3 regions of the Lysobacter enzymogenes genome follow, and region 1 is predicted to be linked to each of the others. Evidence: predicted binding sites of a transcription regulator. Region 1 holds the regulator's gene; each other region holds the start of a gene.
The links. The regulator HrcA, encoded in region 1, represses chaperone genes, less so after heat shock. The targets are predictions, from matches to a motif close to TTNGCACTCNNNNNNNNNGAGTGCNAA.
Positions count from the first base shown of each region.

Region 1 (9,601 bases):
GTAGCGCGAACCATTGGACTCCAGCTTCAGGTCCTGCGGCTTGGCCAGCACTTTCACCGTCTTCGGGAACTCGATCCGGTAGGTCTCTTCCGAGCGGCCGCCGCCGCACAGGCCGTCGCCTTCGTCCTTGAGCTCCGGGACCTGGCCGCTGCCGACCAGGGCGGCGACCGGCTGCGGGGTCATGAACATCGGGCCGAGCGGGAACGCGCCGGGCATCTGCACCGCCTGCTTGGCGTCGATCTCGACCTGGTAACGGTGCTGGCTGCGCAGCGGCTTGGGATCGTCCTGGCGGAAACTGCCGGTGGCCTGCACGCCGTTGCGCTCGAACACCTTCTTGACCAGCTCGGCGGCGTCCTTGTCGGTGAGCTCGCGCAGGCCGGCGCGGAACTCCATCGCCGGACGGCCGTCGAGCTCGACCTTCATCGTGCCCTTGACGCTGCCGTCCTCGGCGATGACCAGTTGGGTGTCCATGCGCTGGCGGTTGGCCAGCTTGACCGGCGCCGGTGTACGCGCCTCCAGCTCCGGGCGATCCACCCGCAGCACCGGCTTGCCGGACACCGCCCACGGCAGCTCGCCGAAGGCGATGCCCTTGGCGGTGGCGTCCAGGTACAGGTCCAGGCCCGGCAGGTAATTGAGGACGTGGTTGACCGCCGAGGCCACCGGCACCGGCGCCAGCTTGTAGGTCGTGCCGGAATTGATCAGCGCCTGGGTCGCCTCGATGCCCTTGGCCGCGAGCAGCGCCTGCAGCAGGGTCGCGTGGTCCTTGCAGTCGCCGATGCGGTTGTCGAGCACGAAGTCCTGGTCGCGCGGCACCACCGCGCCCAGGCCGATGCAGTTGCCGGCGTAGTTGATGTTCAGCGACACCCATTCGTACAGCGCCTGGGCGATCTCGCGCTGGCCGGTCTTGCCTGCGGCGATCTCGTCTGCGAGCTTGCGCACGCGCGCGGTCGGCACCGCCTTGGGCAGCGCGCGCTCGCCGTAGACGCGGGCGATGTCGCCGTAGCTGGCGAAGGTCGACACCGAGGCGCCGTTGGTGCGGGTCAGGTCGAACGGCGCGGCGGCCTGCGGCTCGAACACCTTGGGCTCGCGGTTGCTGTAGCTCCATTCGAGGATGCGGCGGTCGCCGACGACCTCGTCGCGCACGGTCTTGAGCGCGCCGTAGGACTCCTTGCGGATCTTCATCGAGACCGGCAGGTCGTACTTGAGCTTCATCTCGCCGAGGTAGGCGTAGTCGCTGAAGCTGCCGGTGTCGGAAAACTGGCCTTCGAACATCGGCTGCTTGCCGACCAGGCGGTAGTTCAGCACCACGGTGTCGCCGACGGCGACGTCGGCGAACACCAACTGGGTGGTGGCGATATCGGAGAACGCCGGCCCGCCGTCGCCGCGGCCGTCGTTGGTCTGCACCTGGTAGTTCGACTTGGGCACCGCGATGCGGCGGCCGTCGGCCTTGAGCGTGTAGGCCTCGACCACCTCCAGCGTCTGCAGGCTGGCGCTGTAATCGATGGAGTCGTACTTGGCGCGCTCGACCGCGTCCTCGCGCAGCACCTTCAGCGCCGACTCGCGCTGTTCGACGTAGGCGCCGTTAGGCTGCACGGTGTAGGTGTAATGCATGCGCTCCAGGCGCGCCGGTTGTTCCTCGGCGCGACCGGCTGGCTTGGCGGCGGCGGCGGCTTGCGCCGGCGCGGCGGCGGCCGGTGCGCCCGGCTTGGCCTGGCTGTCGGCCTGAGCGAACGCGGCGCCGTTCGCGGCGAGCGCCGCGGCCAGCGCCACAGACAATGCGGCCGAACGCCGCGGCATGACGATGCGCATCCTTTCTTCCCCTGATCCTTGATCGACGATGGTCGGCGCCGCTGCGGCGCCGCAGGCGGTTTTCTATCACATCGTCGCGGCGAACGTGCGCGCGCGCAAATAAAAAGCGAGCCGAAGCTCGCTTTCTTGTTCGCGGCATCCATACGCGCCGAGGCGATGCGACGATGGCCCAGGTGGGCCCAGCCGCGATTCTGGCTCCGTCGGCCGCAGGGACCGACCGGCCCCGCGTCGGCCAGGCACGTCCGCGGTCGCCGCCGGGGACTGCCCCGACCAACCAAGTCGCCCAAGCCACTTCGACCGCCGACCGTTACTTACCCGCTTTGCTGTCTTTGCGTCAGTGCGTCAATACAAAGTGGATATTGAGCCTGTAGGTCGCTTTCACCGCCTCGCCGCCCTGCCGCCCCGGCTGCCAGCGCGGCATCTTCCGGACGAGCCGTTCCGCTTCGGCGCCGCAACCGCCGCCGATGTCCCGCACGATCAGGATGTTCTGGATCGTCCCGTCGACATCGACGTCGAAATCGACGACCACCGCGCCCTGCACTTCGTCTTGCACCGCCTTCGCGGGATATTGCAGGTTGTTGCCGAGATAGGCCCTGAGCGCCGCTTCGCCTCCGGGAAACTGCGGCGCCTGTTCGGCCTGCCGCGGCGTCGCGGGCGTGAAGGTGGGCGGCGGAGCCGGCATCTCGGCTCCCGGCTTCGGCTCCTCGATAACCACCACCGGAACCGGCGGCGGCGGCGCGCCGTCCTCGTCCGCGGACTGTTTTTCTTGCGCGGCCGTGGCGGTAAAACACAGGCAAAGCAACGACAACGACGATGCCTTTGCGAATAGCGCGAGCGCTCCCTGTCTCATGTCCCTGTCCTTTGGTCGCCGAAGATCGGCAAAAAGACCTTAGCGGCTTTCCATAACGGCGACCAGCGCCCGTTCGGGCGCGCATGCGCGCATCGGCCGCGGCACGTCGCTGCAGGCGGCCGGCCCAAAGGGCGGGCGATGCCGGCGTCGTGCCGCGCCGGCCGCATACGCAAAGGCCCCGACCGATCGGTCGAGGCCTTCGCTGATGCGGGTACAACGCTTTATCGCTTTGGGGTCAGGAGGTCATCCGGTCCCAGAACCCCTTGACCCCGTCGATGAAGGTCGAGGAACGCGGCGAATGCTTGCGCGCGCCTTCGCCGACGAAGGTCGCCTCGAACTTCTCCAGCAACTCTCGCTGCTCGACGGTGAGGTTGACCGGGGTCTCCACCGCGACCCGGCAGTACAGATCGCCGGGCTTGCGGCTGCGCACCGACTTGACGCCCTTGTCGCGCAAGCGGAACAGCTTGCCGCTCTGGGTCTCGGCCGGGATGCGCAGCTCGACTTCGCCGCCGAGCGTGGGCACCCGCACGATGTCGCCGAGCGCGGCCTGGGAAATGCGGATCGGCACTTCGCAATGCAGGTCGTCGCCGTCGCGCTGGAAGATCTCGTGCTCGCGCACGCGCACTTCCACGTACAGGTCGCCCGGCGGCGAACCGGTCGGGCCGGCTTCGCCCTCGCCGGTGAGGCGGATGCGGTCGCCGTTGTCGACGCCGGCGGGAATCTTGACCTGCAGGGTCTTGGTCCGCTCGACCCGGCCCTGGCCGTGGCAGTCGCCGCAGGGGTTGGCGATGGTCTGGCCGCGCCCGTTGCAGTGCGGGCAGGCCTGCTGCATCGAGAAGATGCCGCGCTGGAAACGCACCTGGCCGCGGCCGTTGCAGGTGGTGCAGGTCTCGATCTTGCCGTCGGCCGAGCCCGAGCCCTTGCAGGTCTCGCACTCGTCCAGGGTCGGGATCTCGATCTGCTTCTCGACCCCGCCGACCGCCTCTTCCAGCGACAGCTCCATCACGTAGCCGATGTCGGCGCCGCGACGCGGGCCGCGCGCGCCGCCGCCGCCCCCACCGCCGAAAATGTTGCCGAAGATGTCGCCGAAGATGTCGCCCATGTCGGCGAAGCCCGGGCCGGCACCGCCGCCGCCCATGCCGTGCTCGAACGCGGCGTGGCCGTGCTGGTCGTACACGCGGCGCTTGGACGCGTCGGACAGGACCTCGTAGGCCTCCTTGCATTCCTTGAACGAGGCCTCGGCGGCCTGGTCGCCGGGATTGCGGTCCGGGTGGAACTTCATCGCGCAGCGGCGATAGGCCTTCTTCAGGTCGTCGTCGCTGGCGTTGCGTTGCACGCCCAGCACTTCGTAGTAGTCGCGTTTGCTCATCGGCGGGAATCGGCAGTCGGAAGTGGGAATCGTCGGATCGAAAGCGCACGACCCGCCTGGTTACGGCGGGCCGCGAACAATGCAAGAACGGGGAACCGGGCTTGCGGCGGGTCGCGGCGATACCGCGGTCGACCCATCATCCCGATCCCCCATTCCCTGCTTACTTCTTGTCGTCCTTCACTTCGGTGAACTCCGCATCGACCACGTCGTCGGACTTGGCCGCGGCGCCGGCGTCGCCGGCCGGAGCGTCCTCGCCCGGCTGACCGGCGCTGGCGGCGGCCAGCACCGACTGCGCGGCCTCTTCCAGCGCGCGCGACTTGGCCTCGATCTGGCCCTTGTCGTCGCCCTTCATCGCGGTCTCCAGCTCGGCGATCGCCGCTTCGGCGCGGCCGATGGCCTCGCCCGGGATCTTCTCGCCGTGCTCCTTGATCGCGCTGCGGGTGCTGTGGATCAGCGCGTCGGCGTGGTTGCGCGCCTGCACCAGCTCATGGAACTTCTGGTCTTCCTCGCGGTTGGCTTCCGCGTCGGCGACCATCTTGGCGATCTCTTCCTCGGACAGGCCGGAACCGGCCTTGATCTCGACCTTCTGTTCCTTGTTGGTCTTCTTGTCCTTGGCGCTGACGTGCAGGATGCCGTTGGCGTCGATGTCGAACGACACCTCGACCTGCGGCATGCCGCGCGGCGCCGGCTCGATGCCGGACAGGTCGAAGCGCGCCAGCGACTTGTTGTAGCGGGCCTGCTCGCGCTCGCCCTGCAGCACGTGCACGGTGACCGCGGACTGGTTGTCCTCGGCGGTGGAGAAGGTCTGCGAAGCCTTGGTCGGAACGGTGGTGTTCTTCTCGATGATCTTGGTGAACACGCCGCCGAGGGTTTCGATGCCCAGGCTCAGCGGGGTCACGTCGAGCAGCAGCACGTCCTTGACCTCGCCGGCCAGCACGCCGCCCTGGATCGCCGCGCCGACGGCGACGGCTTCGTCCGGGTTGACGTCCTTGCGCGGTTCCTTGCCGAAGAACTCGGCCACGGCCTGGCCGACCTTCGGCATGCGGGTCTGGCCGCCGACCAGGATCACCTCGGCGATGTCGCTGGCGCGCAGGCCGGCGTCGTTGAGCGCGATGCGGCACGGCTCGATGGTCTTCTTGATCAGGTCCTCGACCAGCGACTCCAGCTTGGCCCGGGTCAGCTTGATGTTGAGGTGCTTCGGGCCCGAGGCGTCGGCGGTCACGTACGGCAGGTTGACTTCGGTCTGCTGCGAGGACGACAGCTCGATCTTGGCGCGCTCGGCCGCGTCCTTCAGGCGCTGCAGCGCCAGCGGGTCCTTGCGCAGGTCGATGCCCTGGTCCTTGTTGAACTCGTCGACCAAGTAGTCGATGACGCGCTTGTCGAAGTCTTCGCCGCCGAGGAAGGTGTCGCCGTTGGTCGACAGCACTTCGACCTGCATTTCGCCGTCGACCGACGCGATCTCGATGATCGACACGTCGAAGGTGCCGCCGCCGAGGTCGTAGACCGCGACCTTGCGGTCGCCGCCCTTCTTGTCCATGCCGTAGGCCAGCGCGGCCGCGGTCGGCTCGTTGATGATGCGCTTGACCTCCAGGCCCGCGATCTTGCCGGCGTCCTTGGTCGCCTGGCGCTGGCTGTCGTTGAAGTAGGCCGGCACGGTGATCACCGCCTCGGTGACCGGCTCGCCCAGGTAGGCTTCGGCGGTCTTCTTCATCTTGCCCAGCACTTCGGCCGAGATCTGCTGCGGCGCCATCTTCTTGCCGTCGGCGGTCGCGACCCAGGCGTCGCCGTTGTCGTGCGGGACGATCGCGTAGGGCACCAGGCCCAGGTCCTTCTGCACTTCGGCGTCGGTCATCTTGCGGCCGATCAGGCGCTTGACCGCGTAGAAGGTGTTCTTCGGGTTGGTCACCGCCTGGCGCTTGGCCGAGGCGCCGACCAGGACTTCGCTGTCCTTGGTGAAGGCGACGATGGACGGCGTGGTGCGGTCGCCTTCCGAGTTCTCGATGACCTTGGCCTTGCCGCCTTCCATGATCGCGACGCAGGAATTGGTCGTGCCCAGGTCGATGCCGATGATCTTGCCCATGCTGTTGCTCCCTCTCTAATGCTGGAATGTTGGGGGCGGCGCGGAATGCCGCAGGCCGCCGATGTTCGTTATTTGGGGCCCGGTGCCGGGCAGTTCAAGCGCCCGTGCCCTGCCCCGATGTACTGAAAAACCCAGATTCGCTTCCCGTTGCGGACGCCTTGCGCGCGGCCCCCGCCGCGACGCCCGCGGGAGGCGGCTCAGGCGTCCTGGGCGACCACGACCAGGGCCGGGCGCAGTAGGCGCTCGTTGAGCAGCCAGCCCTTCTGGTAGACCTGGACCACGTGGTTCGGCGCCACGCCCGGCGCCGGCACCATGCTCATGGCCTGGTGGTGCTCGGGATTGAAGGGCTGGCCGACCGGATCGACCGCGACCAGGCCGTTGTCGGCGCCGACCTTGAGCAGCTGGCGCAGGGTCAGTTCCATGCCCTGGCGCAGCGCGCTGGCGTCGCCGCCGGCGGCGGCCAGGCCGGCCTCCAGGCTGTCGATCACCGGCAGCAGGTCGCCGAGCAGGCGCTCGTTGGCGAACTTGCGCGCCATCTCGATATCGCGGACCACGCGCTTGCGCTGGTTCTCCAGCTCGGCGCGCTCGCGCAGCGAGTCCTCGCGCAGCTTGTTCATTTCCGAACGCAGGGCCTCGACCTCGGACATCGCCGCGCCGGCGGCGGCCACCGGGTCCTGGGCCTCAGGGTTCACATCGGGGTTGGGATCGTTTGGGTTCATGCTGGTTCCTTGCGGCAGTCCGCGACTGGGCCAGCTATGGGGGCCGGGGACGGGCATTCAAGAGGCGGCGGCCGAATGGGGGCGCGACAACGGCGGTGAACTGCGGCGATCGTGCGGGATCGGCGCCCAGCTGCGCGGTTCGCGTCGCATTTTGGAACAATCGGCCTGGAGCGCCAGGCCAGCCCTAGACTTTTGTGGGAGGGCCGCTTCTGTGGGAGGGCCTTCAGGCCCGACGCTCTTGTGCCCGATCGCCGCGATCCGACCGAAAAGCCTCGGGCCTGAAGCCCCCCCACAAAAGCCCCGGGCCTGAAGGGTTCGCCGCGACGCCGGGCCTACTCGCCTTCGCCCACCGCCCCCTCGCCCGCCTGAAACGCGTCGCCGAGCGCGTCGGCCGCGGCCTGCACTACCGGGATCACCCGTTCGTAGGCCATCCGGGTCGGCCCGATCACCCCGAGCACGCCCAGCACCCGTCCGCCGGCGCCGTAGGGCGCGGTCACCAGCGACACCCCTTCCAGCGGCGCCAGCCCGGTTTCCTCGCCGATGAAGATGCGCATGCCCGGCGCGCGCACGGTGCGTTCGAGCAGTTGCAGGATCTCGCGCTTGCGGGCGAAGGCCTCGAACAGCTCGCGCAGCCGGTCCAGGTCGGCCAGCTCCTGCACGCCCATCAGCCGGGTCTGTCCGGCCAGGACCATGTCGTCGCCGTCCGGCGCCAGCGCCTGCTCGGCCAGCTCCATCGACTGCGCCAGCAGCGCCTGCATTTCCGATTGGGCGTTGCGCAGTTCCAGCAGCAGGCTGGCGCGGATCTCGGCCACCGGCCGGCCGGCGAAGTGGGTGTTGAGGTAGTTGCCGACCCGTTCCAGCTCGCCGGCCTCGAACGGGCGGCGGGTCTGGATGATGCGGTTCTGCACTTCCTGATCGGCGAACACCAGGATCGCCAGCACCCGCTGCGCGTCCAGCGGCACGAATTCGATCCGGCGGAACGCGAACTGCTCGCGCTTGGGCACGCTGACCACGCCGACGAAGTGGGTCATCGCCGACAGCAGCTCCGACGCGCTGCCGAGCAGGGCCTGGGTGCCCGAACCGGGCGGCAGCTCGCTGCGCAGCCGCGCCACCTCGCCCTCGGGCAGCGGCCGCACCTGCAGCAGCGAATCGACGAACAGCCGGTAGCCCTGCGCGGTGGGGATGCGCCCGGCCGAGGTGTGCGGTGCGCTGAGCAGGCCGGCCTCTTCCAGGTCGGAGAGGATGTTGCGGATTGTCGCCGCGCTGACGTCCAGGCCGGCATGCCGGGCCAGGGTCTGCGACCCGACCGGCTCGCCGCTGTGGATGTAGCGGCCGATCAGCGCGCGCAACAGCTGGCGCGCGCGCGGGTCGAGGGCGGGGTCGTTGGCTCGGCGGTTCATGCAGGCGATATATGCGCGGCGGCGGCTGGGTGCAAGCGGGCGGGTCGGGTTGCGGGCGGGAATGGGATCGTGGGCGTTGGTGGTGGCGGCCGCGGTGGCTGCCGTGGCCGCCCACCCCGACCCCGCGTCATCGACTGCGGCCATACTGACGCCCCCGACCGACGCCCGCCCGCGTCTCACCCGCTGATACACCCTCTCCCTACCCTCGCGCCCGCCGCGCGCCCATTCCCAGCCACGGCCCCTCCCAGGCACAATCGCCGCCGCATGCTCGCCCATCTATCGCTCAAGCAATTCGCCGTCGTCACTGCCGCCGAGCTCAGCTTCGGCCCGGGCCTCACCGTCATCTCCGGCGAAACCGGCGCCGGCAAGTCGTTGCTGGTCGATGCGCTCGGCCTGCTCAGCGGCCTGCGCGCCGACAGCGGCGTGGTCCGCCACGGCGCCGACCGCGCCGAGCTGGTCGCCGACTTCACCCTCGACGACGCCCCGCTCGCCACCGCCTGGCTGGCCGAGAACGAACTCGACGAAACCGGCGACGGCGACGCCCCGGTCTGCCAGATCCGCCGGGTGATCCGCGCCGACGGCGGTTCGCGCGCCTGGGTCAACGGTCGCCCGGTCACCCTGAGCCAACTCGGCGAACTGGCCTCGCGCCTGGTCGAGATCCACGGCCAGCACGAACACCAGGCCCTGCTCACCCGCGCCAGCCAGCTCGACCTGCTCGACGCCTACGGCCGCCACGAGGCCGCGCGCGAGCCGGTCGCCGCCGCCGCGCGCGCCTGGAGCGCGCTGCTGCGCGAACGCGACGGGCTGGTCGCCCAGGGCGACGTCTCCGACCGCATCGGCTGGCTCGAACACCAGCACGCCGAACTCGAACGCGAGGCGCTGGAACCCGAGGCCATCGCCAAGCTCAATGCCGACCATCGCCGCCACGCCCACGCCGCCGGCCTGATCGCCGCCTGCGAAGGCGCGTTCGCGCGCATCGGCGGCGACGAAGGCCCCTCGCTGACCCGCACCCTGCAGCAAGTGCGCGGCGACCTGCAGCGGGTCGCCGAGCACGAACCGCGCCTGGCCGAAGTCGACGCCATGCTCGACAACGCCGCGATCCAGGTCGACGAGGCGTTGAGCCTGCTCGACCGCGTGCGCGACGATCTCGACCTCGACCCGGCCGAATTCGAACGCATCGAAGCCCGGCTCGGCCGCCTGCACGAACTGGCGCGCAAGCACCGGGTCGCGCCCGAACAACTGGCCGCCACCCGCGACGGCGTCGGCGCCGAGCTGGAACAACTGCGCGGCGCCGGCGAACGCCTGGACGCGCTCGACGCCGAGATCGGCGCCGCGCGCAAGCGCTGGCGCCAGGCCGCCGATGCGCTCGGCCGC
Region 1 covers NZ_CP067396.1:3,455,919-3,465,519, forward strand. The annotation lists gene JHW41_RS14170 (DUF3857 domain-containing transglutaminase family protein) at 1-1,809, opposite strand, end outside; gene JHW41_RS14175 (TonB family protein) at 2,144-2,659, opposite strand; gene dnaJ (molecular chaperone DnaJ) at 2,895-4,028, opposite strand; gene dnaK (molecular chaperone DnaK) at 4,189-6,108, opposite strand; gene grpE (nucleotide exchange factor GrpE) at 6,306-6,827, opposite strand; gene JHW41_RS27035 (DUF6053 domain-containing protein) at 6,885-7,085, opposite strand; gene JHW41_RS27040 (DUF6053 domain-containing protein) at 7,039-7,137, shown strand; gene hrcA (heat-inducible transcriptional repressor HrcA) at 7,160-8,227, opposite strand; gene recN (DNA repair protein RecN) at 8,492-9,601, shown strand, end outside.

Region 2 (9,601 bases), 1.6 Mb from region 1:
GCCGCTGTTGCAGGCGCCGAAGGTCTGGGTCGCCGAGGCGCGCCAGCTGAAGTTGGCGTAGGCGCTGCCGTTGCCGCCGAGCTGCAGCGAGGTGCCGGCGGCGGTGGAGCCGGATTCGGACACCGGCAGGTTGACGCTGGTCTTGCCCTTGGCCGGGCCGTCGGCGGCGGTGATCTGGCCTTCGTAGCTCAGGAACTGGACTACGTTGCCGGCGCCGTCGACCAGCGCCATGCCGTCGTTGGGACCGTTCTGCAGGCCGTTGGTCGGGTAGGTCAGGGTGGCGATGCGCGCGCTGCCGCCGCAGGTCACCGCGCTGCCGGCCGGCACCAGGTCGTTGTCGTACATCGTCGCCGCGCCCGGAGTGGCGCCGTTGTAGAGCACGATGCGGTAGTCGCTGAGGGTCTCGCCGGCGGTGGCCACGACCTCGATGCGCTCGCCGACGTCGCCGGCGGCGGTGGCGTCGTCGTAGTGGAATTCGTTGATGAACACCGCCGCCGGCGCCATCGTCGGCAGCAGCGAGGCGATCGCGACGGACAGCAACCCGGCGCGGCGCGCAACGCGCGCGCGCGAGGAAGCGAGAGGACGACCAGCAACGGACTTGCGCATCGAACGGCTCCTTGTGATTGGCGTCGCGCGCGCGGCCGCGGGCAGGTGCGGCCGGGCGGATCGGGGAAGTTCGGCGCCCTCCCCAGGGCGCGCGCCTGCGAGTCTAGTCGGGGTTTGTGACAGCGCCCGAGGAGGGCGGTCACATCCGCACGAAAAAATCGCGACCGGGTTCGCGCAATCGCGCATCCGGCTGCGAACTGCGGCACATCCCGCGGCCGCCGGCGGTCACGTCCCGCCGCGCGCCTTGCCCAGCGCGCGGCTGCGGCCGGTGCGCGACTGCGCCAGTTGCTCGGCGATCTCCACCAGCGGCACCCGCGCCCGCGCCGGCGCTTCGCGGAACGCCGCGAGCAGGCGCAGTTCCAGCGCGTCCTCGACCAGCAGCGCGTCGGCGGCGGCGACCGAGTCCATCGCGGTGTCCTGCGACAGGTTCATGCGGCCGCGGCCGGTGGCCAGCCATTCGAACTGCACGCCGGTGGCCAGCGCGACCTCGCGCAGGTGGGTGACGCTGGGAAACTTGCCCTGGGCCGACTCCCAGTGCCCGACCGCGCTGCGTTGCACCCCGACCGCGGTGCCCAGGGCGGCCTGGGACAGGCCGGCGTGGCGGCGGGCCAGGCGGATGCGCTGCTGTGGCGTCATGTGACCTCCTGCGCAAAATTTCAGGGGTTTTTCCGCACTTGCTACCACCGTTCACCGGGTGAGCGATAGACGCCGCAGCCTGTGCGCTTTCGTTGTCGTCGTGCGTAAGGCCGTTCAATCTTTACAAGCACTTGGCGGATAGAACAAGTGTTCGAGCTACCGAAAGTAGCGCGTTCCCCGGGGCCGACGGGTGGCAAGCGCAAAAAGGAGCCCGGAAGATGGCCCCACGCTGATACGGACGTCGGCTTACGACACGACGTCGGTTCGGGGGAAAGGGCGCAGGATCGCCATGCTCAGGACAGCCATCTCCGCACCAAAGAGCGCGTTCCACGGGACGCGCTCTTTCTTTTTGGGCGGTGGTTGGATGCATGGCGGCGGAGCGGAAAGCGTCGGGCCTGAAGGCCCTCCCACAAACGCTATCCCACAAGCGCGGCAGTAGCGATGCACTAGCTGCTGTGGGAGGGCCTTCAGGCCCGACGCTTTCCGCTCCGCCGCGACGCGCCTCACTCCACCGGCCGCAACTGCTCGGCCAGCGAACGCGTCTTGTCGGTGACCTCTTCGCCGGTGTGCTGGGTGCTCTTGCGCTCGATCAACAGCAGGTGGCATTCCTCGTCGGCCACCGGGTTGTGGCGCACGCCCTTGGGCACCACGAACAGCTCGCCTTCGCCGAGCTCGACCGTGCGCGACTCCATCTCGATCCGCAGCCGGCCTTTGAGCACGTAGAACAACTCGTCCTCGTCGGCGTGGCTGTGCCAGGCCAAGGTGCCGTGCACGCGCGCGACCTTGACGTAGGCGTCGTCGACTTCGGCCACCACCCGCGGCGACCACAGTTCGGCGAGCGAGGCGGCGATGCGGGCGGGCGAGGCGATCGACATGGCGGGACCTGGCGGGCGGCGGGGTCTCGACAGTGTAGGCGCTTGCGCGACGGCAGCGCGGGATTTGCGCACTGGCCGCAATGACGCGGATGCAGGCGCTGCGCAGGCTGCTACCTCGGGGCGGCGGGTTGCGTCGTATGTGCGGTGTCGCGGTCGCGGCTCGCGCCGCTGCTACAAGGGGGACGCCGGGTTTTCGCGCGGGCTGCAACGCAGCGACTGTTAGGAGCTGCGCAAGCTGCGACCGCGGAGTGGCGGCTTGCGTCGCAGGCGCGGTCTTGCGGTCGCGGCTCGCGCCGCTCCTACAGGGGCTTCGGCGGCAGCGCGGCCAGGTGCGCGCGGACCCAGTCGCGTACGCCGGCGTCGCGGATTTCCAGCACGTCGAACAGGCCCAGCGCGCGCAGCGCCGGCAGCAGTTCGCGGGTGTCGCGCTCGGCCTGCGCGCGCGCTTCGGCGTCGGCGGCCGGGTCGGCGAGCACGCGCGCGTTGGCGAGGAACGCGGCGACCGAGCCCTTGCGGGCGAGGACGTCGCCGAGGCGGACTTCGTTCTGCTGGTCGGGAAGGACATCTTCGGCGCGCATAAGGACTCCTTGGGATGGAAAGGTCTGAAAGAAAGGCCTGAAAGAAAAGCCGAACAAAACTGCGGTAATCCGACGTCCGAAGGCCGCCGCCGAGAAGTCGGGCGGGTCGGCCGGATCGGTGCGTCCATGCTGGGCCGCGCGCGCCGGCTCTGCTACGTTGCCCCGGCCATCCGCTATCGCGTTCCGGCCATGTCCGATCCCCTGCTCGCGCGCGAACGCCTGGACGCCGCCGATGCGCCGTTCCTGCTCGCCGCGCGCTTGCGCGCGCCGGGCGTGCGCGAGACGCCCGAACACCGGCACGCGCGCGGCCAGTTGCTCGGCGCCGACCGCGGCCTGCTCAGCGTCGGCACCGGCCGCGGCCGCTGGCTGGTGCCGGCCAGCGACGCGGTGTGGGTGCCGCCGCACCAGCCGCATTCGTTGCGCTCGCATGGCGCGGCCTTCAGCGGCTGGAGCGTGTACGTGGCCGAAGCCGAATGCGCGGCGCTACCGGCGCAGCCGTGCGCGCTGGCGGTGTCGCCGCTGCTGCGCGAGGCGGTGGCGCGCGCGGCCGGCTGGCCGGCCGGCGCGTCGCTGGACCCGGCGCAGGCGCGGCTGGCGCGGGTGCTGATCGACGAGATCGCCCTGGCCGCCGGCGGCGGCGACGACGGCGGCCGGCTCGGCCTGCCGATGCCGCAGGACCCGCGCCTGCTGCGGGTCGCCCACGCCCTGGCCGACGCGCCGGACGATCCGCGCGGCCTGGCCGCCTGGGCCGGTCTCGCGTACCTGTCCGAGCGCAGCCTGACCCGGCTTTTCGCCGCGCAGACCGGCTACAGCCTGCTGCAGTGGCGGCAGCGCGCCCGGCTGTTGCGGGCGCTGGAGCGTCTGGCCGCCGGCGAGGCGGTCACCGCGGTGGCGCTGGCCTGCGGCTACGACAGCGTCAGCGCGTTCACCGCGATGTTTCGCCGCCACCTGGGCGCGGCGCCGACCCAGTACCTGCGCGGGCTGGAGGGTGGGGCGGGGGATTGAGCCCGGCGGTTGTGGGAGGGCCTTCAGGCCCGACGCTTTCCGGTCCGGTCGGGCGATCTGGCACAAAAGCGTCGGGCCTGAAGGCCCTCCCACAACAGCCCCGGGGTCTCAAGAGCCTTCCTGCAACCGCTCCGGGGCCTGAAGGCCTTCCTCAGCCGCTTCCGGCCCGAAGGCCCTCCCAGCGCCGCCGGCCGGCCCCGCGGACCGACCGCTGTCACCTTCCGATGCAGGATTCGTCGCCGCCCCCCTTGAAAGCCGTCCGGGGCGCCCTATCTCCGAACCAGTCCCGGCTTGCCGGGCGCTTTCGTCCCCGGCATTGGCACTCGCCGGGTGCGACTGCTAAAATTCCCGTTCTTTATCCACCAATTCAATTACTTACAGAGGTCGCCATGAATCTCAAGCCGCTCCACGACCGCGTTGTCGTCAAGCCGATCGAAGCCGATGAAGTCTCGGCCGGCGGGATCATCATCCCCGACGCCGCCAAGGAAAAGTCGACCAAGGGCGAAGTCGTCGCCGTCGGCCCGGGCAAGGCGCTCGACAACGGCAGCGTGCGCGCGCCGCAGCTGAAGGTCGGCGACAAGGTCATCTACGGCCAGTACGCCGGCAGCAGCTACAAGCAGGACGGCATCGAGTACAAGGTCCTGCGCGAAGACGACGTCCTGGCGATCGTGGGCTGAGAGCCGGCGACGGGGCATCGGGAAGCGTAGAGCGCTTGCGCCGACGTCCGATCCGCCCCTCCCGCCCGCCGCTCTCGCCATCCCCTAGTTCCTCATTCCCTATTCCCGGAGTTCGCAACAATGGCTGCCAAAGAAATTCGTTTCGGTGAAGACGCCCGCGCCAAGATGGTGCGCGGCGTCAACGTGCTCGCCAACGCCGTCAAGGCCACCCTCGGTCCGAAGGGCCGCAACGTCGTGCTCGAGAAGAGCTTCGGCGCGCCGACGATCACCAAGGACGGCGTGTCCGTCGCCAAGGAGATCGAGCTGGCCGACAAGTTCGAGAACATGGGCGCGCAGATGGTCAAGGAAGTCGCTTCCAAGACCTCCGACAACGCCGGCGACGGCACCACCACCGCGACCGTGCTGGCCCAGGCGCTGATCCGCGAAGGCATGAAGGCGGTCGCCGCCGGCATGAACCCGATGGACCTCAAGCGCGGCATCGACAAGGCCGTGACCGAGGCCGTGGTCGAGCTGAAGAAGCTGTCCAAGCCGTCCTCGACCTCGAAGGAAATCGCCCAGGTCGGCGCGATCTCGGCCAACTCCGACACCAACATCGGCGACCTCATCGCGCAGGCGATGGACAAGGTCGGCAAGGAAGGCGTCATCACCGTCGAAGACGGCTCGGGCCTGGAGAACGAACTCGACGTGGTCGAGGGCATGCAGTTCGACCGCGGCTACCTGTCGCCGTACTTCATCAACAACCAGCAGTCGATGCAGGCCGAACTGGACGATCCGTTCATCCTGCTGCACGACAAGAAGATCTCCAACGTGCGCGACCTGCTGCCGGTGCTGGAAGGCGTCGCCAAGGCCGGCAAGCCGCTGCTGATCGTCGCCGAGGAAGTCGAAGGCGAAGCGCTGGCGACCCTGGTCGTCAACACCATCCGCGGCATCGTCAAGGTCTGCGCGGTCAAGGCTCCGGGCTTCGGCGACCGCCGCAAGGCGATGCTGGAAGACATGGCCGTGCTGACCGGCGGCACCGTGATCTCCGAGGAAGTCGGCCTGCAGCTCGAGAAGGCGACCATCAAGGATCTGGGCCGCGCCAAGAAGATCCAGGTCTCGAAGGAAAACACCACCATCATCGACGGTGCGGGCGAGAGCTCGGGCATCGAGGCGCGCATCAAGCAGATCAAGGCGCAGATCGAAGAGACCTCTTCGGACTACGACCGCGAGAAGCTGCAGGAGCGCGTGGCCAAGCTCGCCGGCGGCGTCGCGGTGATCAAGGTCGGCGCCGCCACCGAAGTCGAGATGAAGGAAAAGAAGGCCCGCGTCGAAGACGCGCTGCACGCCACCCGCGCTGCCGTGGAAGAAGGCATCGTCCCGGGCGGCGGCGTCGCGCTGATCCGCGCCAAGGCCGCGATCGGCGGTCTGAAGGGCATCAACGAAGACCAGAACCACGGCATCGCCATCGCCCTGCGCGCGATGGAAGCGCCGCTGCGCGAGATCGTGACCAACGCCGGCGAAGAGCCGTCGGTCATCCTCAACAAGGTCATCGAAGGCAAGGGCGCCTACGGCTACAACGCCGCCACCGGCGAGTACGTCGACATGATCGAGGCCGGCATCCTGGATCCGACCAAGGTCACCCGCACCGCGCTGCAGAACGCCGCGTCGATCGCCGGTCTGATGATCACGACCGAAGCGATGGTCGCCGAGCTGCCGAAGAAGGAAGAGCCGGCGATGCCGGGCGGCGGCGGCATGGGCGGCATGGGCGGCATGGACTTCTGATCCGGCCGTTCGCCGTAGCGAACCGAAAAAACCCCGCCGCGAGGCGGGGTTTTTTTATGCCTCGGGCCCGCGCCGCCGCGGCCGCGCCGCGCGCCGCTCAGGCTTGGCCGATCGAAAACGCCAGCGTGGTGCCGCGAACGCTGAAGACGGCGGTCTCGCCGTTGGGCGCGTAAGCCACGTCGGGACCGTTGCGGCGCACGCCGCCGACCGCGCCGACCCGCAGCCGCACCCGGTCGCCGACCTCGAGCGGCTGGCCGTGGAAGCGCAGTGCGCTCAGGTCGACGCGGCGGGTCTGGCCGGAGTGGAACGGGCCGACGCGATGGCTCTGGCTGATCGCGCGGCCGCCGTCGAGGCGCTGGACGACGAAGCGCAGGACGAAGGCGGCGTCGTTGCTGCAGTCGATGTGCTGCACGTGCGGGTCGGGCGCGCCGGATTCGGCGGAAAATTCGGATGGATGCATGCGGGCGCCTCGTGCGCGCGGGATCGAGGGATCTAGGAATCGAGAGATCTGGGAATCAAGGGATCTGGGAGTCGAGGGATCTGGGAGTCGAGGGATCGGGGAGTCGCGGCGGGCAGCGTCCCGGCCGACCCGCGCGGAGGCGCGCGGCGGGCCGGTATTTACGCCGGCTCGGCCGCGCTCGACAATGCCAACGGTATTCCCCCTGCGGATCGGACATGCGCGTTCTAGTCGGCTTGTTGGCGGGCCTGTTGCTGCTGGGCGGCAGCGGTTGCGCCGTGGTCAAGGTCAAGGAGCGCGCGTTCGGCGACATCGCCGCCGAGCGCAACGTCGATGCGCTCAGCGGCGGACGGCTCAGCATCGCCTCGTCCACCGCGCTCAATTCCGCCGGGCTCGATCCGGCCGCCTGCGCGCGCGATCCCGATCCGTGCATCGCGCAACTGCGTCCGCTGAGCTCGGCCGAGGAGTGGCTGGCGACGTCGGCCGAACTGCAGTTGCTACGCATGAACGCATTGCCGGCGACGGTGGAGCGCAGCGCCGAAGCCGGCGCGTTCAAGCGTTCGCGCCAGGCCGCGGCCGAGATCGCGCAGGTGCCGGCCGATGTCGCCGCCGCCGACCCGCGCACCCGCGCCGCGGTCGCCACCGCGCGCTACGCCTACGCTTATCTGTTCGCGACCGCGCGCACGCCGGAGCAGCGCGTGTTCGAGGCGCGCCAGCAGCAGGTGCTGCAGTACTACAACCGCGCGGTCGAGGCCATCGCCCAGGCCGCGTTCGCGGCCAGCGCCGGCAAGGCCGAGGCGGCGACGCTGGACGTCGGCGGGCTGGAACTGGGCGCGGTGCTGCACGGTTACGATCCGGCCGACATCCGCCAGGACCCGCAGGCGCTGCTGGCGTCGGACACGCTCGGCTTCGCCAACCTGCGCGCGGTCTACCGACGCGACGGCTTCGGCACCGCGCTGGTCGCGGTGTTTCCGCCGCGCCACGGCGCCGGTGCCGCGTCCGCAGGCGCCGAGTCGGCCGCGGCCGATTCCGAAGGCGCGGCGTCCGCGAACGCCGCCGCCGCGAACGCCGCTCCGCCGGCCGCGTCGTACACGTTCGCGAACGCGCCGCGCCGGCGCCCGACCGCTGGCGTCCGCAACGACGCGCCCTACCGCGACACCCGCTACCTGCCGGTGACGGTGACCCTGCGCTTCGACGGCGAGGGCCTGGACGGCGTGCTCGCCAGCCGCCGCGCGCAACTGGACGTGTACAACCCCTACCGCATCGACAGCGAGACCATCGCCGGGCGCAAGGTGCCGCTGGCGGCGAACTACTCGGCCGCGTACGGCATCTGGCTGGCGCGTTCGGAACTGGCGCGGCTGAGCCTGTCGAGCCTGCTGCGGCCCAAGCAGGCGCGCGCGTTCAAGCCGCGCGTCTACCTCAATCAGCCCTACGATCCCGACAAGCGCGTGATCGTGCTGATCCACGGCCTGGCCAGCAGTCCGGAGGCCTGGGTCAACCTCGCCAACGAACTGCTCGGCGACGAATCCCTGCGCCGCCGCTACCAGCTGTGGCAAGTGTTCTATCCGACCAACATCGACATGCTGTCCAACCGCGCGGCGATCGCATCGGCGCTGCAGCAGACCTTCCGCCACTACGACCCGCAGGGCGACGACGTCGCCAGCCACGACGCGGTGCTGGTCGGCCACAGCATGGGCGGGGTGATCGGGCGGCTGCTGCTCAGCGACAGCGGCGGCCACGTCGCCGACGCGATGCTCGAAGGCTTGGACCCGGCGCTGATCGCGCGCGTGCGCAAGGACCCGCTGCTGCGCCAGTTGACCGTGTTCCAGCCGATGCCGCAGTTCGGCCGCGCGGTGTTCATGGCGTCGCCGCAGCGCGGCGCGGTGGTCACCGACGGCTGGCCGCTGCGGATGGTGCGTAAGCTGATCCGATTGCCGCTGGACGTGCTGCGCGAGACCGCCGAACTGATCCAGCGCTACGACGTCAGCGAATCCGACCTGGAGCGCATCGGCCTGCGCAAGGGCAAGCCGCCGACCGGGCCGGACGATCTCAGCCCGAACTCGCGCTTCATGCACGCGACCCGCGACCTGTCCATCGAACCGGGCCTGCCGTACCACGTCATCGTCGCCCAGCGCGACCCGAAACTGCCGCTGGCGCAGTCCGACGACGGCGTGGTGCCGTACCCGAGTGCGCACATGGACGGCGCGGTGTCGGAGAAGGCGATCGCGTCCGGCCACAGCGTGCAGGAGACGCCGCAGGCGATCGCCGAACTGCGGCGGATCCTGCACGAGGACGTCGCCACCTTCGAGAGCCGCGGCAAGCGTTGAGCGCCGCCGCCGCGGCGGCACCGCTCAGCGGTGCGCGGGCTGCGGCTGCGATGGGGTCTGGGTTTCGCTGTGCACCGGCGCGGGCGTCGGCGTTTCGCGCGGCAGCGCCGACGACTGCCGGCTCGATTCCGCCACCGGCGTGCGCAGCGCGTCCTGCATCGCGACGCCGGCGCGGCGGTGCGCGGCGCTGCCGCCGGCATGGGCGTCGCTCTTGAGTTCGAAATGCCGCAGCTCGCGGCTGTCGGCCGCCGCGTTCAATTGCCGGGTCAGCGCCGGCGAACGGACGATCGCCGCCTCCAGGTTGCGCGCGGCTTCCGCGGTGACGCCCGGTTGGCGCGCGAACTCGTCCAGGCGTGCGCGCAACTCCGTTCCGATGGGTTCGGCGCTCATGCTGCCTCCTTGCGTCGCTGGCGTTATTCGACCGTGATCAGGCTGACGCACTCGTGCTCGTAGGCGTCGTCGGATTCGGCGCGGGTGTAAATGCGGATCCACAACTGCGGACGCTGGAAGCTCCAGCCCAGCGGCCGGTCGTGCTCGGCCGTCATCGGGCTGCGCTGGTAGCCCAGGCCTTCCAAGGTCTTCGCGTAGCGCTCGAAATCGGGGCGGCAGACCGTGCTGGCCTCGGCGTCCTCGCGCTTGCGCCGGTATTCGAAGCGCAATTGCGGGCGCTGCGAGCCGG
Region 2 covers NZ_CP067396.1:5,022,854-5,032,454, reverse strand. The annotation lists gene JHW41_RS20790 (endonuclease) at 1-504, opposite strand, end outside; gene JHW41_RS20785 (helix-turn-helix transcriptional regulator) at 832-1,242, opposite strand; gene JHW41_RS20780 (cupin domain-containing protein) at 1,746-2,117, opposite strand; gene JHW41_RS20775 (hypothetical protein) at 2,417-2,695, opposite strand; gene JHW41_RS20770 (AraC family transcriptional regulator) at 2,885-3,700, shown strand; gene JHW41_RS27590 (DUF6053 domain-containing protein) at 3,684-3,842, shown strand; gene JHW41_RS20765 (co-chaperone GroES) at 4,090-4,377, shown strand; gene groL (chaperonin GroEL) at 4,498-6,138, shown strand; gene JHW41_RS20755 (hypothetical protein) at 6,236-6,598, opposite strand; gene JHW41_RS20750 (esterase/lipase family protein) at 6,814-8,922, shown strand; gene JHW41_RS20745 (hypothetical protein) at 8,947-9,312, opposite strand; gene JHW41_RS20740 (hypothetical protein) at 9,336-9,601, opposite strand, start outside.
Region 2: the regulator HrcA is predicted to act here: its motif matches at 4,017-4,043, upstream of JHW41_RS20765 (co-chaperone GroES).

Region 3 (9,601 bases), 3.0 Mb from region 1:
GTCGGCGCGCGCACCGCGCCCTCGCGCACGAAGATCGGGCCGCTGGCGCGATACGGACCGTCGCAATCGTGGTGCTCGAAGGTCAACAGCAACAACCGCTCGCCGGGCGCGGCCTCGGCCAGCGAAACGCGGCAGGGATACCCGGTCGGCGAATCCGCCACGACCCGGCGCATGCCGTGCGCGCGCAGCGCGTCGTCGTCGAGCGCGAACAACGGCGCGAAAGCGTGCGGGGCGAGACCGTCGATTCGATAAGCGTGCATGGCCTGGGTTCCGGCGTGTGGGGACGGTGCCAACTTAGGCCGGCCGGGGCGGCGGCGATATCCGGGTCTTGCGGGGCGCGGGCATTGGTTTAGGCTGGCGGCCCGCGCGCAAGACGCGACTCGCCGACGAAGGACCGCATGAGCGCGCAGCGCAATCCGCCCCCGACTACGTACCCGCGTCCGCGCCGCCGTTCGACGCCGGCGTTGCTGCTGGCGCTGGCCGCGGCCGCCTGCGCCGGCGCGAACGCGGCCCCGCCTGGACTCCAGGCTCCCGTGCCCGCCGCGACACCGGCGGCAACCCGTGTGTCGGCCGAGGACTTCCTCGCCCAAGTCGGCGCCGAATCGCAAGCCGCCGACGACTTCGGCCGGCGCCACCTGCCGCTGCAGTTCTCCGGCCGCCTCGACCAGGCCGTGGCCGAACTGGTCGCCTACGCCGAACGCGGCGGCGCCGCGCGCCGCTTCGCCATCGGCAACATGCTGTGGGCGATAGCGCCCGACGCCTCGCTGAGCCTGCACCGCGGCGCCGACGCGCTGCAGCCGGAGCAACCGGAAATCCTGTTCGAGCTGGCCTTGCACTACACCCGCAAGGACGACTGCGCCGCCGCATTGCCGTTATGGGCGCGACTGCGCGCCGGGCCCGTCGGCATCCCGGCTACGGCCACCTATGTCGCCGCGTATTGCCATCTCGCACGCGGCGACCTGCGCGGCGCGGTCGCGATCGTGCGCGACAGCGACGTCGATTCGCACCACGTCGGCGCCGAGAAGATGTCGTACGAAGTCTTCGGCGGCCCCAGCGAACTGAGCCTTTTCGACCGCGACTACCGCCAGGCCGCGGGCGGCGACCGGGTCGCGCTCGAGCGCCTGCTCGCGCGCTCGTTCGATTGGCACGGCGACTGGTGGAACGCCGCGCCGCAAGCCTCGGCGCAGGACGCCGCGATCGCGCTGGCGCGCACGCAATGGGGGCCGCAACAACGCGCGCGCCAGCAATGGGATTGCCTGTGGCCCAAGCTGCGCGACAGCGCGCAGGCCTTCGGCTACGACGACCTCGAGCGGTGCCGGGTGATCGTCGGCGGTCATCCGCCGTCGGCCCATCCGTACCCGGCCAGCTCGGCGCTGGGACGGGTCGCGCTGGGCCGCGCGGTGGCGCGCGCCGTGCAGCCGCCGGATTTCGCCGCCCTGCTCGCCCGTCACGGCGACACGCTGCGCGAACGCGCCCGCAGCGAGGCCGGCGATCTGGAAGCGCTGCGCGTGCTGGCCTATCTGCAACAAAGCGCTGGCGACGCCGCCGGCCTCGCCGAGAGCGACGAACTGGGCTGGAAGCGCTATCGCGACGAACGCTTCGCGCGCAGCCGCATCCAGCACGCGGGCCCCACCGCGGGCGAGACGCAGGATCCGGCCTATCGCGCGATGCTGGCGCAGGCCGCGCGCGACTTTCCGCATTCGCCGCTGTATCCGATGCTGGCGGCGGCCGACCGCGCCGGCGATGGCGATCCGTCGGCCGCCGATCTCGCCCCCATCCTGCAGGCCGAGACCCGCACCCTGGACCTGAGCGTGCGCAGCGGCGGCCTGCGTTCGCATTCGCAGCTCAAGGCGCTGTATCGACTCTTGGACACGGTGCTGGAAAAAGAAGGCGTCCAGCCCGGCGGCTGAGCGCGTCGCTGCCTGGGTGAAAGCGATGGCGAGCGCCGCAGCGCGAGGCCCGATTCAACGAGGCTAGATTCAACGAGGCCAGATCCAACCAGGCCGGCGCCTGCCAAGCCAGCCACAACCAAGCCCGATCCGATCGCACACAAACAAAAACGGCCCGGGTCGCCCCGGGCCGTTCGTCGTTCCGATCCGCCGCGCGCTTAGGCCGCGAACAGGCCGCGCATCTTCTTCAGCGCGTTGGCCTCGATCTGGCGGATGCGCTCGGCGCTGACGCCGTACTCGTCGGCCAGTTCCTGCAGCGTGACCTTGCTGTCGGCATCCAGCCAGCGGCGCTTGACGATGTCGCGCGAGCGCGCGTCCAGCCCGGCCAGGCCCTCGCGCAGCAGCGCGAGCTGGTTGTCTTCCTCGTCCTCGCGCTCGTAGCTCTGCGAGGGGTCTTCCTCGGCGGCGCGCAGGTAGGCGGCCGGCGACGGCGGGGCGTGGTCGTCGTCCTCGTCGGCGGGCGCGTCGAAGCCGATGTCGCGGCCGGACAGGCGCGACTCCATCTCCAGCACTTCGCGCTCGGAGACGTTGAGGTCCTTGGCGACCTGGCTCACTTCTTCGGCGTTCATCCAACCCAGGCGCTTCTTGCTCTTGCGCAGGTTGAAGAACAGCTTGCGCTGCGCCTTGGTCGTGGCGACCTTGACGATGCGCCAGTTCTTGAGGATGAACTCGTGCATCTCGGCGCGGATCCAGTGCACCGCGAAGGAGACCAGGCGCACGCCCTGTTCGGGGTCGAAGCGCTTGACAGCCTTCATCAGGCCGATGTTGCCTTCCTGGATGAGGTCGCCGATCTGCAGGCCGTAGCCGTTGTAGCCGCGGGCCACGTGGACCACGAAGCGCAGATGGGAATGGACGAGTTCGCGGGCCGCGTCGAGGTCTTCCTCGTCGCGGAAACGGCGGGCCAACGCCTGCTCGTCCTCGGCGGTCAGCACCGGGATCTGGTGCACCGCGCCGATGTACGCGTCCAGCGAACCGAGCGCGCTGGGCACAGGCAGGTTGTTGGCGACAAGAGCGGAGGATTGGGCGATAGAGGTCATGTCGGCGATCTTAGCAGTCGGCCTATCGGACTGCTAAAGGGTGGGGAAGTTCCGCAGTGTTGCGCGTTTGGAACGGCCAGGACGGCGGAAAAACGGCTGGCGTTCAGACTGACGGGAGTGTCCGGGAGCGGGCGTGGCCGGGTCGTCGTGAGGCGATGACGACGCCGTAAAAACAGCCTTTCGGATCAGTGGCTTGGCTCGGCAGCGATGCGCCTGGACGGGTTTGGCCGAACCCAAGCCCGGCCAGTTTTCGCGAGCCCTCATGAGACCTGAAACGGCCGCGAAAGTTCCCGCGCCCGACCGGAGCGCCTTCTCGGTTGAGGCCGGCGGAGCCGGCGTTCTCGCCTGCCCACCCCTGTGCCGGCAGTCCCGGACAGGCACCGCCTGATCGCCCGACTGACTCTACGACGTGCGCGCCCGGCACCTGAACGGGGAAAGCGTTGACACCTTTGGGCTGAAACAGCACGTAACAGCAAGCATTCCATCACAGTTTCGCAATGATTCCGGTTGCTTTCGCGCTTGCGACCGCTTTGCCGAATTGGGCGTACTGAGCGTGCGCCGGCCGCCTGCGCCGGCCCGACCCGGGGAGCTCTCATGATCAGCACGTCCACCCGCCGCGTCCTGCGGCGCCGCCCGCTTTTGACCGCTCTGGCCGTGGCCCTGGCCGCGCCGGCCTTCGCTCCCGCCGCGCTCGCCCAGGACGCCGCCGCGCCGGCGCCCGCACCGGCGCCGGCCGAGCGCAAGGCGACCGAACTGGAGGGGATCAAGGTCACCGCCTCGCGCATTCCGCGCTCGGGCTTCGACACCCTCGAACCGGCCAGCGTGGTGTCCAGCGAATCGGTGCGCGAGCGTGGCATGACCAACGTCGCCGACGCGCTCAACCAGACCGTCGGCTTCGGCATCGGCCAAACCCCGGAAGGCGGCCAGGCCAACTTCGCCGGCGGCGTCAATTTCGTGAACCGCTTCGGCCTGGGCAGCAACCGCACCCTGACCCTGGTCAACGGCCGGCGCGTGGTGACCTCGCGCGCGTTGACCAACTTCGGCGCGTCCGCCGGCGCCCAGGTCGACCTCAACGCGATCCCGGTGCAGATGATCGACCGGGTCGAGAACGTCGCCATCGGCGGCGCGCCGACCTACGGCTCCGACGCCATCGCCGGCGTGGTCAACGTGATCCTCAAGGACCGCTTCCAGGGCGTGGAGGCCAACTTCAACTACGGCATCAGCGACCACGGCGACAACGAGCGGCTGGGCTACAGCTTCCTGGCCGGCGCCGATTTCGCCGACGGCCGCGGCAACCTCATGGTCGGCGGCTCCTACGACGACAGCCAGGGCCTGCTGCGCTCGGACCGCACCGACTTCGCCCGCGCCTACGCCTTCCCCGCCAATCCCAACGCCGCGCAGATGCGGACCAACCAGCCCGGCCGCAACCCCGAGAGCGACGGCCGCGTGCACGGCAACATCCCGTTCGACACCGGCCCGAACGACGGCATCCCCGGCACCGTGCTGATCCGCGACGCGCGCACCTTCACCAACACCTTCGGCGGCCTGATCCTGCCGGTCAGCGGCGCGGTCACCCTGCCCGGCGGCGCGCTGCGCGGCTTCGGCCCGGGCGAGCGCACCTACCTGCAATTCGCGCCGAACGGCAACATCGTGCCCTACGACCCGGGCGTGAACTTCGGCACCAGCACGGCCTCCGGCGGCCAGGGCCTCAACACCGCCGACATCACCGCGCTACTGACCAGCCTCAAGCGCCAGACGGTCAACGTGGTCGGCCATTACGACGTCGCCGACAACGCGCGCCTGTTCGTCGAGGCGATGCACTACCACGCCGACGCCTATTCGCCGACCGACATCGGCACCACCGGCAACACCACCGCCGGCACCCGCCTCAACAGCGCGCTGATCGTGCAGTCGACCCACCCGCTGCTCAACGACCAGGCGCGCCAGCAGCTGTCGGCGCTGGGCATCCGCAGCTTCCGCCTGGCCCGCACCTCGGCCGACCTGGGCCTGACCCCGGACCGCACCGAGACCGACATCGACCGCATCGTGGTCGGCGCGCGCGGCGACTTCGAGCTGTGGTCGAAGCCGTTCGACTGGGAAATCTCGGCCAACTACGGGCGCATGCAGGCGACCACTTCGTCGACGGCGCTGAACCAGCAGAACTTCATCAACGCCATCAACGTGCGCAACGTCGGCGGCCGCCTGGTGTGCGACCCGACCGCCGGCAACGCGCTGTACGCCGCCAGCGCCGGCGCCAACTCCAATCCCATCGCCGATCCCAACTGCGTGCCGCTGGACCTGTTCGGCCAGGGCCGGCCCTCGGCCGAGGCGATCCGCTACGTCACCGGCACCGCGCGCACCGACTTCGAGCAGAAGCAGAAGGTGTTCAGCGCCTTCGTCAGCGGCCCGGTCGCCGAACTGTGGAGCGGCCCGCTCAACGTCGCGCTGGGCTACGAGCACCGGATCGAGGAAGGCGGCTTCACCCCCAACGACTTCACCCGCCGCGGTCTCGGCCGTTCGGTCGCGATCCCGCCGCTCAACGGCAAGTACCACACCAACGAGTACTACGTCGAAACGATGCTGCCGCTGGTCTCGCCCGACGCCGGCATCCCGGGCCTGCGCCGGTTCGACATCACCGGCAAGTTCCGCCGCGTCGACAACAGCGTCAACGGCGGCTTCAACGCCTACACCTACGGCCTGCAGTGGGAGCCGATCGAGGGCCTGCAGATCCGCGGCAACAAGACCCGCTCGCTGCGCGCGCCGGTGATCACCGAGTTGTTCCTGCCGCAGGTGGAGCTGTTCCAGGCCACCTCCGATCCCTGCGACCGCCGCAACGTCACCGGCGGCCCGAATCCGGCCGCGCGCGCGCGCAACTGCGCCGCGTTCTACCAGCAGTACGGGCTCAACCCGGTCGACTTCCAGCAGAACAGCGCCAACTCGCGCGCCGCGCGCCAGGGCGAGCCGAACCTGCGCAACGAGGCGGCCGATTCGTGGACCGCCGGCTTCGTCTGGCAGCCGGAGTTCGTCAAGGGCCTGCGCCTGGCGGTGGACTACAACGAGGTCAAGCTCAAGGACCAGATCTTCGCCCAGAGCGTCAACGACGTGCTGTCGGCCTGCTACGACAATCCCGACTTCGCCGCCGGCAACGTCAACACCGCCAACTATTACTGCCAGCAAATCCAGCGCCGGCCCGACGGCCAGTTCGACATCGTCGCGGTGCGCTACCGCAACGGCGACTTCATCCACTTCCAGGGCATCACCGGCGAGTTGGCCTACCGTTGGGACGCCGGCGACTGGGGCCGTTTCGACTTCAGCGCCAACGCGCTGTGGGTCAAGCGCTTCGAGAGCTCGACCACCGGCGTGACCGTCGACGACGACGTCGGCGAGATCGGCATGGCCGAGCGCCAGTACCAGTTCGGCGTGGACTACCAGAAGAACAAGCTCGGCCTGAACTTGAACGCGCGTTACTTGAGCGCCTCGGTGTTCAACAACGAGAACACCGTGGAGACCTCCGACGTGCTGCGCGCGCCGTCGTACTGGCTGCTCGGCGCCGGGGTGAACTACCGCTTCACCGACAACGTGCGGGTCAACTTCGCGGTGCAGAACCTGCTCGACAAGGACCCGCCGCTGGGCACCACGCCGAGCGAGGTCGGCGTCGGTACCTACGACATCCTCGGCCGGCGCTACAGCATGAGCGTGACGTACCGGTTCGATTGATGCAGGGGCGAGCCGCCCGGCCCGCTTGCTCCGGCGATACCGCCATCGGCCCGGACGCGGCGCGTCCGGGCCGACGCGGTGCTAGGCTGCCGGGCGTTGCCCGCGCCCGCGCCCGCGCCTGATGCTCCAGCGCCGCCTCCAACACGATCGAACCGGCTGCGGCCTGGCCTGCGTGGCGATGCTGGCCGGGATCGGCTATGCCCAGGCGCGCACCCTGGCGCGGGCGCTGGCGATCGGTCCGCGGCCGTATCGCTATCGCGCCGGCGGCGGCCTGCGCACGGCGCGCGAGGGCTGGCTGACCGATGCGCGGCAATTGCGGCGGATGCTGGCGGTGCTGCGCATCGGCAGCGGCGGCGAACGCGCGGTGAGCGCCTGGCGCGACTGCGACGGCGACGGCCTGGTCGCGATCAACGCGCGCGCGGACGGCACCTGGCATTGGGTGGTGTACCTGCACGATCCGGTCTCGCCGCGCGTGCTCGATCCGAATCCGCGCGTGCGCCGCGGCGAACGCCGCGATTTCGGCCGGATGCGGCCGGTGCGGTTCGTGCCGGTGACGTTGCACGAAGCCTCCATGTAGAAGCGGCGCGCGCCGCGACCGCAGCAACGCGACTGCGGCGATGCTTTCGGCGCGAACGGCTGCAACGCGGTCGCGGCTTGCGCCGCTCCTACAGGGAGCGACCGCAGGCTGCGCGGATCGCGCTCACTGCGCGCCGATGCCCGCCAACGAACGCGCGAACGCGCGCGTCGCCGGGCGGATCTGCTCGACGTCGGCGACGCCGTAGCCGAACGCGATGGCCGGTTGCGCCGGCGCGCTCATCGCGTATTCGGCGATCGACTGCGCCCCGGGCAGGTGCCGCGGCAGCCGCGCCAGGATCGCCGGGGCCAGGGCCGGATCGCGGATGCGCGCGGCCAGGTGCATGCCGGCTTCGCACGGAATCGGCTGCAGCCACGGCGCCAGTTCGGCGTCCAGCGCCGCCAGCAGCGCCTCGCGCCGCGGCGCGTACACCGCGCGCATGCGCCGCACGTGGCGCGCCAGGTGGCCGTCGCGGATGAAGGCAGCGAGCACCGACTGGGTGATCGTGTCGCTGTGCGAATCGGCGCAGTGCTTGACCGTCGCCAGCGCGTCGCGCGCCCAGCGCGGGGCGACGATGAAGCCCTTGCGCAACGACGGGAACAGGCTCTTGGAGAAGGTGCCGATGTAGAACACCAGGCCGTCGCGGTCGAGCGTCTGCAGCGCGTCGAGCGGGCGGTGGCCGAAACGGAACTCGCCGTCGTAGTCGTCCTCGATCACCAGCGCGTTGCGGCGGCGGGCGAAGTCGAGCAGCGCGCGGCGCCGGCGCAGCGACAGCGCCACGCCGGTCGGCGACTGGTGCGAGGGGGTCACGCTGATCACCCGCGCGTCCTCGGGCAGAAGGTCCACGCACAAGCCTTCTTCGTCCACCGGTATCGGCAGCAGCCGCGCGCCGGCCGCGGCGAAGGCGGCGCGCACCGGCGGGTAGCCGGGCTCCTCCACCGCCACCCGGGTTTCGCCCGGCGTCACCAGCAGCCGCGCCAGCAGGTCGAAGGCCTGCTGCGCGCCGGAGGTCACCACCACGTCCTCGCCGCCGCAGGCGACCGCGCGGGCGAACGCCACGTGCTGGGCGATCGCCTCGCGCAGTTCGGCGATGCCTTCCGAGGGCGGATAGCTGAAACCGGTCCGCGACCACGCCCGCAGCGTTTGCGCCGACAGCCGCCGCCAGATCTCGTGCGGGAAGTGGCGATGGTCGGGAATGCCGAGGCGGAAGCAGCGCTCGGGCAGGTCGCGCGGCGGCTCCGGGCGCAGGAACGGCGTGCGCCAGAGCGGGTTCAGGCGCGGGTCTTCCGGGCCGGCGGACAGGCGCCGCGGCGCGCGCCGGTCGCGGCGCGCGGCGACGTCGGCGACCACCGCCTTGGCGCCGCGGCGCGGCGCGAGGTAGCCCTCGGCGATCAACAGGTCGTACGCGGCGACCACGGTGTTGCGGGCGACGCCCAGGCCGGCGGCGACCCGGCGCGTGGCCGGCAGCGCCGCGCCCGCGGCGAGCCGGCCGTCGAGGATGGCCGCGCGCAATTGCTGGTGCAGTTCGTGGGTCAGCTGGCCGTGGCCGCGCGCCGGCAGGTCCAGCGGGAACTCGAAGACCGGGCCGTCCGGATCGCCGGCCGCGGACGCGGCGGCGTCGAAAACTGGTTCCATGGATTCCGTCCGATTTGGACCAACGCGGGCGCCAGCGTACTCCTAAGCTGGCTCCCTGGAAGCGGCCCCTCGCCGCCGCGGACGCCGCCGAGATGATCGACCTCCACTACGCCGCCACCCCCAACGGCCTGAAGCTGCGCCTGTACCTGGAAGAGACCGGGCTGGCGCACCGGATCGTGCCGGTGAAGCTCTCCGCCGGCGAGCAGTTCGCGCCGCAGTTCCTGGCGATTTCGCCGAACAACAAGATCCCGGCGATCCTCGACCACGCGCCGGCCGACGGCGGCGCGCCGCTGCCGGTGTTCGAATCCGGCGCGATCTTGCTGTACCTGGCGCGCAAGACCGGGCTGCTGTGGCCGCAGGGCGAACGCGCGCAGTTGCAAGCGACGCAGTGGCTGTTCTGGCAGATGGCCGGGCTCGGGCCGATGGCCGGGCAGGCCGGGCACTTCCGCGCGCACGCGCCCGAAGCGGTGCCGTATGCGATCGACCGCTACACCCGCGAAGCCGCGCGGCTGTACGGCGTGCTCGACCGGCGTCTGCACGGGCGCGAGTTCGTCGCCGGCGACGAACTGTCCATCGCCGACATCGCCTGCTATCCGTGGGTGGTGCCGCATGCCGGGCTCGGCCACGACCTGAGCGCAACGCCGGACCTGCAGCGCTGGTTCGACCGCATCCGCGCGCGGCCGGCGACG
Region 3 covers NZ_CP067396.1:498,642-508,242, reverse strand. The annotation lists gene JHW41_RS02070 (DUF1203 domain-containing protein) at 1-260, opposite strand, end outside; gene JHW41_RS02065 (hypothetical protein) at 399-1,910, shown strand; gene rpoH (RNA polymerase sigma factor RpoH) at 2,108-2,986, opposite strand; gene JHW41_RS02055 (TonB-dependent receptor domain-containing protein) at 3,581-6,703, shown strand; gene JHW41_RS02050 (hypothetical protein) at 6,825-7,280, shown strand; gene JHW41_RS02045 (PLP-dependent aminotransferase family protein) at 7,404-8,912, opposite strand; gene JHW41_RS02040 (glutathione binding-like protein) at 9,005-9,601, shown strand, end outside.
Region 3: the regulator HrcA is predicted to act here: its motif matches at 2,997-3,023, upstream of rpoH (RNA polymerase sigma factor RpoH).